One region of the Geodermatophilus sp. CPCC 205506 genome, then DNA from elsewhere that is predicted to be linked to it. Evidence: riboswitches for the same ligand, from Rfam matches in the RefSeq annotation. Region 1 holds a riboswitch; each other region holds the start of a gene.
The links. Region 1 has a riboswitch for S-adenosylmethionine ahead of thrC (threonine synthase). Riboswitches for the same ligand answer to the same signal wherever they lie in the genome.

Region 1 (2,194 bases):
AGACTCGCGCGGACGGCCTCGGCCCAGCCCTCGCCCATCGCGGCACCGGTCACCGCCACGTTCGGGACGGCGGCCAGCAGGTCGGCCATCCCGTCGACGGTCGCCCCGTTCGCGGTGATCCACAGCCGGCCGACCGCCGGCGCCATCTCCAGGTCGCTGACGCTGTCGCCGATCGCCACCGCGTCGTCGGGGGTCAGGCCGCGCCGCTCGAGGTCCCACGCGATCGCCGCGCCCTTGGAGATGCCGCGCGGCATCAGGTGGTAGACCCGCGGCGGCAGCGCGTCGGGGGCCAGGGTCATCCGGGACGTCGCCGGGATGGACCCGTTGTCGTTGAGCGTCAGCCAGCCGTGCCCGCGCTCGGCGAGGTACGCGTCGACGGCCAGGGGGTCCACCCGGCCGCGCAGCAGCGCGTCGGTCGTGTGGGTGGCGTGCCAGGGGGCGTGCCACTCCAGCCGGCCGGCGTGGCGCGCCAGCAGGTCCTCGACGACGCCGAGCTCGGCCATCACCTCCATCGGGGCCCGCGCGGCGTGCTCGGCGGGCAGCTCCCCGGTCAGCCGGTGGACGCCGCGGCCGCCGTCCCAGCCGACGACGGAGCCGAGCTCGGCGATCGCGCCGTCCGCCGCGAAGATCCGCGCCGCCTCCACCACCTGCTCGAACGTCCGCCCGCTGACCAGCACGAGCGGGACGCCGGCCCGGTGCAGGTCGAGCAGTGCGGTGGCCGGGCCGGCGGTGAGGTCGCGGGCGGCGGTGTGCCAGAAGGAGCCCCGGGGGCCGACCATCGTGCCGTCGAGGTCGGTGTAGACGATCCGCGCAGTCACGGACTCATCGTGGCCGGGTCCGCAGCGACGACGGTCACCTGGGTACAGTCGGTGCGTTCCACTCATCCAGAGGGGCAGAGGGACACGGCCCGATGAAGCCCCGGCAACCGCCGACCGCGCACTCCGCGGCGAGAGGTGCCAATTCCGTCCCGCGCGGCTCGACGGCCCGCCGCGGGGAAGATGAGGAGGTAGTCGTCGCATGACCCTGACCGCTCCCGGTTCCCTTCAGGCCGACTCCGGTGCCGGTGGCCCGGTGCCCCCGTGTCCGGCCCGCGGGCTGGTGTGCCGCAACTGCGGCGCCACCTTCGGCCTGGTCGCCGAGCACGCCTGCGCCGAGTGCTTCGGCCCGCTCGAGGTCGACTACGACCCCGAGATCATGCGCGCGGTCACCCGCGAGCAGATCGAGGCCGGCCCGCAGAACATCTGGCGCTACGTCGCACTGCTGCCGGTGGGGCAGGACCCGGCCGACCGCGTCTCGCTCGACCCCGGCCTGACCCCGCTGGTGCGGGCCGACCGGCTGGCCGCGGAGCTGGGCGTCACCGGGGGCCTCTGGGTCAAGGACGACTCGGCCAACCCCACCCACTCGTTCAAGGACCGCGTGGTCAGCCTCGCGGCGACCGCCGCCAAGCGCCTGGGCTACACCAAGATCGCCGCAGCCTCCACCGGCAACCTGGCCAACTCGGTCGCCGCGCACGCCGCGCGGGTCGGCATCCCGTCGTTCGTGTTCATCCCGAGCGACCTGGAGCCGGGCAAGGTCGTCCAGTCGGCGGTCTACGGGCAGACGCTGGTCGCCGTCGACGGCTCCTACGACGACGTCAACCGGCTGACCAGCGAGCTCGCCGAGACCGACGAGTTCGAGGACACCGCCTTCGTCAACCAGAACGTGCGGCCCTACTACGCCGAGGGCTCCAAGACGATGGGTTACGAGATCGCCGAGCAGCTCGGCTGGCGGATCCCGGCCCAGGTCGTCATCCCCATGGCGTCGGGCTCGCTGCTCACCAAGGTGGACAAGGCGTTCCGCGAGCTGACCACCGCCGGCATCGTCGAGGCGAGCGAGTGGACGATCTTCGGCGCCCAGTCGGCCGGCTGCGACCCGATCGCCACGGCCTTCGACAACGGGTGGGACGTCGTCAAGCCGGTGAAGCCGACCGGCATCGCCAAGTCGCTCAACATCGGCAACCCCGCCGACGGCCCGTACGCGCTCGACGCGATCCGGCGCACCGGTGGCGCGGTCGGCCGGGTGGACGACGAGCAGATCGTGCAGGGCATCCGCGACCTCGCCCGGACCACCGGGGTGTTCGCCGAGACCGCCGGCGGCGTCACGGTCGCGGTGCTGCGCCAGCTCCTGGAGGACGGCCGGCTGGACCCGGCCAAGG
Region 2 (2,194 bases), on a different contig from region 1:
GAGGCCCGCGAGGTCGGGGGCCAGAAGTGACCGGGGACGGACAGCCGATGGTCCGGGCCGAGGGCGTGCGCAAGTCCTTCGGTCAGGTCGAGGTGCTCAAGGGCATCGACCTGGAGGTCGCCGCCGGCGAGGTGGTCTGCGTGATCGGCCCCTCCGGCTCGGGGAAGTCGACGTTCCTGCGCTGCATCAACCACCTGGAGAAGATCGACGCCGGCCGGCTGTGGGTGAACGGGCACCTGGTCGGCTACCGCGAGCACGGCGGCAAGCTGCACGAGCTGCCCGACCGGCAGGTCGCTGCCCAGCGCCGCGACATCGGCATGGTCTTCCAGCGGTTCAACCTCTTCCCGCACATGACGGCGCTGGAGAACGTCGTCGAGGCACCCACCCAGGTGAAGGGCGTGCGCAAGGCGGAGGCCCGCCGGCGGGGCGTCGAGCTGCTGGAGCGGGTGGGCCTCGGCGACCGGGTGCACAACTACCCGAACCAGCTCTCCGGCGGCCAGCAGCAGCGGGTGGCGATCGCCCGGGCCCTGGCGATGGAGCCGCAGCTCATGCTCTTCGACGAGCCGACGTCCGCGCTGGACCCGGAGCTCGTCGGCGAGGTCCTCGACGTCATGCGGGGGCTCGCCGGGTCGGGGATGACGATGGTCGTCGTCACCCACGAGATGGGCTTCGCCCGCGAGGTCGGCGACTCCCTGGTCTTCATGGACGACGGCGTGGTCGTCGAGGCCGGCGACCCGCGGCGCGTGCTCGGCGACCCCCAGCACGCCCGCACCCGGGCGTTCCTCTCCAAGGTGCTCTAGGGCCGGCCTCCGCCGCCTGACCGGCCCCGATGCGCCTGGGGCCCCTGTGCCGGGTGTGCTCCCGTCTGCATAAGATCGCGTCTGGCTCACGAGAGGCAGTGCGAAGCACCTGGCTGGCTGCCCGGCAACCTCGACTCCGTCCGAGGTGCTCCAGGGGAAGAGCCGGCCGGTCGGCGCCCGCCGTCCGGCAAGGACGGAGGTCCTCGCGCGCCGCGGGGTCTCCCGATGAGAGGAGACCGGCGCATGCCCGACCCCCAGAGCTGGAGCTTCGAGACCCGGCAGATCCACGCCGGCACGAGCCCCGACCCGACCACCGGGGCCCGTGCCCTGCCGATCTACGCCACCACCGCCTACCAGTTCCGCGACGCCCAGCACGCCGCGGACCTGTTCGCGCTGGCCGAGATGGGCAACATCTACACCCGGATCATGAACCCGACGCAGGACGCGCTGGAGCAGCGCGTGGCCTCGCTGGAGGGCGGCGTCGCGGCGCTGGCGGTGTCGAGCGGGCAGTCCGCCACGACCCTGGCGCTGCTCAACATCGCCGAGTCCGGCGACCACGTCGTCGCGTCCGCCTCGCTCTACGGCGGCACGTACAACCTGCTGCACCACTCGCTGCCCAAGCTCGGCGTCACCGTCTCCTTCGTCGAGGACCCCGACGACCCGGAGAACTGGCAGTCGCTGGTCCAGGAGAACACCAAGGCCTTCTTCGGCGAGACGATCGGCAACCCCAAGGGCGACATCCTCGACATCAGCGCGGTGTCGGAGGTGGCGCACCGCAACGGCGTCCCGCTGATCGTCGACAACACGATCGCCACCCCGTTCCTCATCCGGCCGATCGAGTTCGGTGCCGACGTCGTCGTGCACTCGGCGACCAAGTACCTGGGCGGGCACGGCACGGTGATCGCCGGGCTGATCGTCGACGCCGGCAACTTCACCTGGACCGGCGGGAAGTTCCCCGGCTTCACCGAGCCCGACCCGACCTATCACGGCGTCGTCTACGCCGACCTCGGCGCGCCGGCGTACGCGCTCAAGGCACGGGTGCAGCTGCTGCGGGACCTCGGCCCGGCGATCTCGCCGTTCAACGCCTTCCTCGTCGTGCAGGGGATCGAGACGCTGTCGCTGCGCATGGAGCGGCACGTGGCCAACACCCAGCGGGTCGCGGAGTTCCTCGAGGCGCACGACTCCGTCGACCGGGTCAACTACCCGGGGCTGGCGTCGTCCCCGTGGCACGCCGCGCAGCGGAAGTACGCGCCGCGCGGCGCCGGCGCCGTCCTCACCTTCGAGCTGCACGGCGGGGTCGAGGCCGGCAAGCGGTTCGTCGACGCGCTGGAGCTGCACAGCCACGTGGCCAACATCGGCGACGTGCGCAGCCTGGTCATCCACCCGGCGTCGAC
Region 3 (2,194 bases), on a different contig from region 1:
ACCACCACGCCGTCGACCGCGGTCGTCCAGACCGCGATCAGGTCGGCGAGGTCCTCGGCGTCGCCGACGTGCTCCACCGTGCCCGGGTCGGTCCGGGACAGCGCCTGCAGCCGGTTCCTCCGGTCGGCGGCGTCCGGGCCCAGCCAGGCGACGACGTCGGCGAGCACGGCGACCTGGCGCGGGTCGTGGCCGGCCTCGGCCACCCGGGCCCGCACCTCGGTCGCCTGGGCCGTGGCGGCCGCGACGCCGGCGGCGGAGATCCGCACGACGTCGGCCCGGTGCGCGGCGACGGCGAGCGCGGCGGGGGAGTCGGCCCGGACGACGACCGGCGGGCGGCCCTGCGGCGAGCGCGGCGTGATCGACGCGCCCGCGACCGAGAAGCGGGGACCGCGGAAGTCGACCGGGTGGATCCGGTCGCGGTCGACGAACCGGCCGGTGGCCACGTCGCGGATCTCGGCGTCGTCCTCCCAGCTGTCCTCGAGCCGGGCGACGACCTCGGCGACGTCGTCGGCCTCGGCCCACAGCTCGTCGTCGGGCTCGGCGCTCTTCCGGCCGAACAGCGCGGCCTCCTCGGGGGTGCGGCTCACCCCGATCTCCCAGCCGGCCCGCCCGCGGCTCACCCAGTCGAGGGTCTGCACCGCCTTGCCGACGTGGAACGGCTCGGTGTGCGTGGTGGTCACCGTCGGCACGAGACCGATGGACGTGGTCAGCGGGGCGAGCCGGGAGGCGGTCAGCAGGGCGTCGAGCCGGCCGCGGACCCCGCCGTCGGCGTCCTGCACCCCGAACGCGTCGGGGAACAGGGCCAGGTCGAGGCCGCCACGCTCGGCGGTGCGGACCAGGCCGGCCCACCGCGCGGGGTCGAACAGCCGGCCCGGCTCGGCGACCGGCAGCCGCCAGGCGGCGGGGTGGGCTCCGGCGTCGGTCAGCTCGACGCCGAGGAGGGGGGTGCGGGACATGCGGGTGCTCCCTGTCGGACGGGTGGTGGAGAGGACGCGGGCACGCCGCCGGCACTCCCGGGACAGGGGGAGCGGCGGGAGCGGGCGGTGCCGCGGAGGACCGGGCGGGCCGGTCAGGAGGGGGACGTCGTCAGCGACAGAGCGCGCTGTCGGTGCGCAGCAGGTCGACCGTCGGACGGCCGACCAGGTCGGCGGAGAGGTCGCGGACGCCCGGCGTCGACGCGGTGCTCACTGTCGGTGCTCCTCGATCTGGGCCCCGGAGGGCTGCGGACTTGCGGACGCGGATCGCGTCCGCCAGGTCGTCACCCGGGGCACCCCGTCGCAGCGGAGGGTTGCCGGCCAGCGAGCCGGGGCTTGGTGCTGGCACTCAGGACCTGAGCCGGACCCTAGACACGGACCGGCATTCCCGTCAAACCCGATCGATTTGGTAGACATTGTGTCGGCGCCACCCGGCGTCCGCATCGGGAGGAGGGGACGTGACGCGACCGGAGCTCGCCCAGCGGCGGCACGTCGACCTGCTCCGCACCTGCAGTGCCCTGTGTCCGGAGGACGCGACCACGCCCCGCCCTCCCTCCTCCGGCTCTGGAGTCCCCCCGCATGTCCCCGCTCGTCCCTGACCGGCCCACCCTCTGCGTCGTCGGCGCCGGCCCCACCGCGATCGGCGTCCTCGAACGGCTCGCCGCCTCCGCTCCGGAGCTGTCCGACGGCCGCCGGCTGCAGGTGCACCTGGTCGATCCGTTCCCGCCCGGTGGCGGCCGCGTCTGGCGGGCCGAGCAGCCCGACCTGCTCTGGGCCAACTCCCTGGTCGGCGACGTCACCGTGCTGCCCGACCCCTCCGTCGTCGTCGAGGGCCCGGTCGCCGAGGGCACCACGCTGTGGGAGTGGGTGCGCGACGTCGCCCGCGCCCGGCCGGCGGAGGACCCGGTCGGCCGGGAGGCCCGCCGGCTCGGGCCGGCGTCCTTCCCGTCCCGGCCGCTGGTCAGCGCCTACCTGCGGTGGGTGCTCGACACGGTGGTCGCCGCGGCCGCGCCGTGGCTGGACGTGCACCTGCACGCCACCCGGGTGGTCGACGTGCACAGCGGCCCCGGGGGCGCCCGCGTGCGGCTGGCCGACGGCGCCGAGCTCAGCGCCGACGCCGTCCTGCTCGTCCAGGGCCACCTCGACGCGCACCCCACGGCCGGCGAGCGGGCGACCGCGGCCGCCGCCGACCGGCGCGGACTCACCTACCTGCCCACCGG
Region 4 (2,194 bases), on a different contig from region 1:
GGATGTACTCGCGGGTGCGGCCGTAGCGCTGGTCCTTGGTCAGGTGGTCGCCCTCGCGGCGCTGCTCGGCGTCGGTGCCGCCGGTGATGAAGTGGACGGTCAGCCGGCCGTCGCCGATCCGGTCCAGCGTGGCGAAGGTCTTCGCGGCGAAGGTCGGGTAGCTGACGTTGGGCCGGTGGGCCAGCAGCACCTGCAGCCGCTCGGTGTGCGAGAGCAGGAACGCGGCGGCCGCCGACGGCTCGGGGGAGCCGGACCCGTAGGCGAACAGCACGCGGTCCCACCCCCAGTCCTCGTGCGCGCGGCCGAGCCGCAGCGTGAACTCCTTGTCGAAGCTCGGCCCCGAACGCGGGGTGGTCTCGGAACCGTCGTTGGTGGCGGCGATGCCCAGGAACTCGATCGGCACGGGTGGTCCTCAGGGGTGACGGGGGCCGCCCGGGACGGGCGGCCGGGGGAGGGGACGCGGGGCGGCGTCAGCGACAGCGCGCGGACCAGACCCGGCCCAGGTCCACGTGCACACGCCGGACCAGCCGCGGAGCGGCGGCGGTCGAGGTGGGGACGGCGGGCACGGACATATCTCTACCATCCCGATCGGGTTTGACGGGTAACCGGGTCGCATGTCACGCTGCCCGGCAGGTCAAGAGCGCCAGCGACAAGCCCCGGCTCGCTGGCCGGCAACCCTCCCTCCGCGATGGGGTGCCCCGGGTGACGACCCGGCGGGCGCCGACCGGCGTCCGCAAGCGCGGGCCCGCACGGGTCCCGAACCGAGGAGGCCCCGTGACCGGCGCTGTCCTGTCCCGTCCCGCCGCTCCGGCCGGCTGCCCGCTGCTGCCGGTCGTCGGCGCGGACACCGAGGTGCCGCTGGTGCCCGCCGGCCGCGCCCCGTACGCCGACCTGGACACCGCGGCCAGCACGCCCGCCCTGGTCGCCGTCGCCGACCGGGTGGCCGAGGCGTTGCCGCTCTACGCCAGCGTGCACCGCGGCGCCGGCTACCTCTCCCAGGTGTCGACCGCCCTCTACGAGTCGGCGCGGGACACCGTCGCCGGCTTCGTCGGCGCCCGCGTCGACGACGTCTGCGTGCTGACCCGGAACACGACCGACGCGCTCAACCTGCTGGCCGGGTGCGTGCCCGCCGGGGATCGGGTGCTCGTCCTCGACTGTGAGCACCACGCCGACCTGCTGCCGTGGCAGCGCCGGGCCGCCACGACCGTGCTGCCCACGCAGGCGACGGTGACGGCGACCCTGCGCGAGCTGGCCGCGGAGCTGGTGCGCGGCCGCTACGCCCTGGTCGCGGTCACCGGGGCGTCCAACGTGACCGGCGAGGCGCTGCCCCTGGCCGACGTCGTCGAGCTGGCGCACGCCGCCGGGGCCCGGGTCGCCGTCGACGGCGCGCAGCTGGTGCCGCACCGCCGGTTCTCCCTGGCCGCGACCGGCGCCGACTACGTCGCCTTCTCCGGCCACAAGCTCTACGCCCCCTTCGGCACCGGCGCGCTGGTCGGCCGGCGGGACTGGCTGGACGACGCGCCGGCGCACCTCGCCGGCGGCGGGGCGGTGCACGAGGTGACCGTCGAGGGGACGACGTGGGCCGCGGCCCCGCACCGGCACGAGGGCGGATCCCCCAACGTGCTGGGGGCGGTGGCGCTGGCCGCCGCCTGCGACGCGCTGGCGGCGCTGCCCGACGGCGCGCTCGAGACCCACGAGCTCGCGCTGCGGGACCGGCTGGAGGCGGGGCTCGACGCCCTGCCCGGCGTCCGCCGGCTGCGGATCTGGCCGGACTCGACCGCGCCCACCGGCGTCGTCTCGTTCACCGTCGACGGGGCCGACCCGGGCCTGGTCGCCGCCGTCCTGTCCGCCGAGCACGGCGTCGGCGTGCGGGACGGCCGGTTCTGTGCGCACCCGCTGCTGGCCCGGCTCGGCGTGCCGCAGGGGGCGCTGCGGGCCAGCGTGGGGCTGGCCACCACCGCGGCCGACGTGGACCGGCTCCTCGAGGGCCTGGCCGCCTTCCTCGACCGCGGGCCGGCGGTCGACTACGCCGTCCGGTCGGGGCGGTGGGCGCCGGCCGACGACCCCCGCCCCCTGGCCGGCCTGGCCGGCGCGGACGCGGGGGCCGTCACCCGGGGAGCCGGCTGCGGCTCCCCCGGGAAGTGACCGTGTCAGCCCGGCAGCAGGACGGTGCGCAGCTCGTGCGCGCCGTCGG

Region 2: another riboswitch for S-adenosylmethionine. It lies ahead of MY520_RS18640 (bifunctional o-acetylhomoserine/o-acetylserine sulfhydrylase); the one in region 1 lies ahead of thrC (threonine synthase).
Region 3: another riboswitch for S-adenosylmethionine. It lies ahead of MY520_RS17435 (LLM class flavin-dependent oxidoreductase); the one in region 1 lies ahead of thrC (threonine synthase).
Region 4: another riboswitch for S-adenosylmethionine. It lies ahead of MY520_RS17375 (aminotransferase class V-fold PLP-dependent enzyme); the one in region 1 lies ahead of thrC (threonine synthase).

The regions. Positions count from the first base shown of each region.
Region 1 covers NZ_JALPKP010000062.1:22,398-24,591, reverse strand. The annotation lists gene MY520_RS24580 (HAD family hydrolase) at 1-818, opposite strand, end outside; SAM riboswitch class I at 878-1,005, shown strand; gene thrC (threonine synthase) at 1,018-2,194, shown strand, end outside.
Region 2 covers NZ_JALPKP010000034.1:22,960-25,153, reverse strand. The annotation lists gene MY520_RS18650 (amino acid ABC transporter permease) at 1-30, shown strand, start outside; gene MY520_RS18645 (amino acid ABC transporter ATP-binding protein) at 27-800, shown strand; SAM riboswitch class IV at 885-1,000, shown strand; gene MY520_RS18640 (bifunctional o-acetylhomoserine/o-acetylserine sulfhydrylase) at 1,044-2,194, shown strand, end outside.
Region 3 covers NZ_JALPKP010000030.1:61,877-64,070, forward strand. The annotation lists gene MY520_RS17435 (LLM class flavin-dependent oxidoreductase) at 1-956, opposite strand, end outside; SAM riboswitch class IV at 1,220-1,331, opposite strand; gene MY520_RS17440 (FAD/NAD(P)-binding protein) at 1,554-2,194, shown strand, end outside.
Region 4 covers NZ_JALPKP010000030.1:49,079-51,272, forward strand. The annotation lists gene MY520_RS17370 (LLM class flavin-dependent oxidoreductase) at 1-403, opposite strand, end outside; SAM riboswitch class IV at 633-746, shown strand; gene MY520_RS17375 (aminotransferase class V-fold PLP-dependent enzyme) at 775-2,145, shown strand; gene MY520_RS17380 (hypothetical protein) at 2,151-2,194, opposite strand, start outside.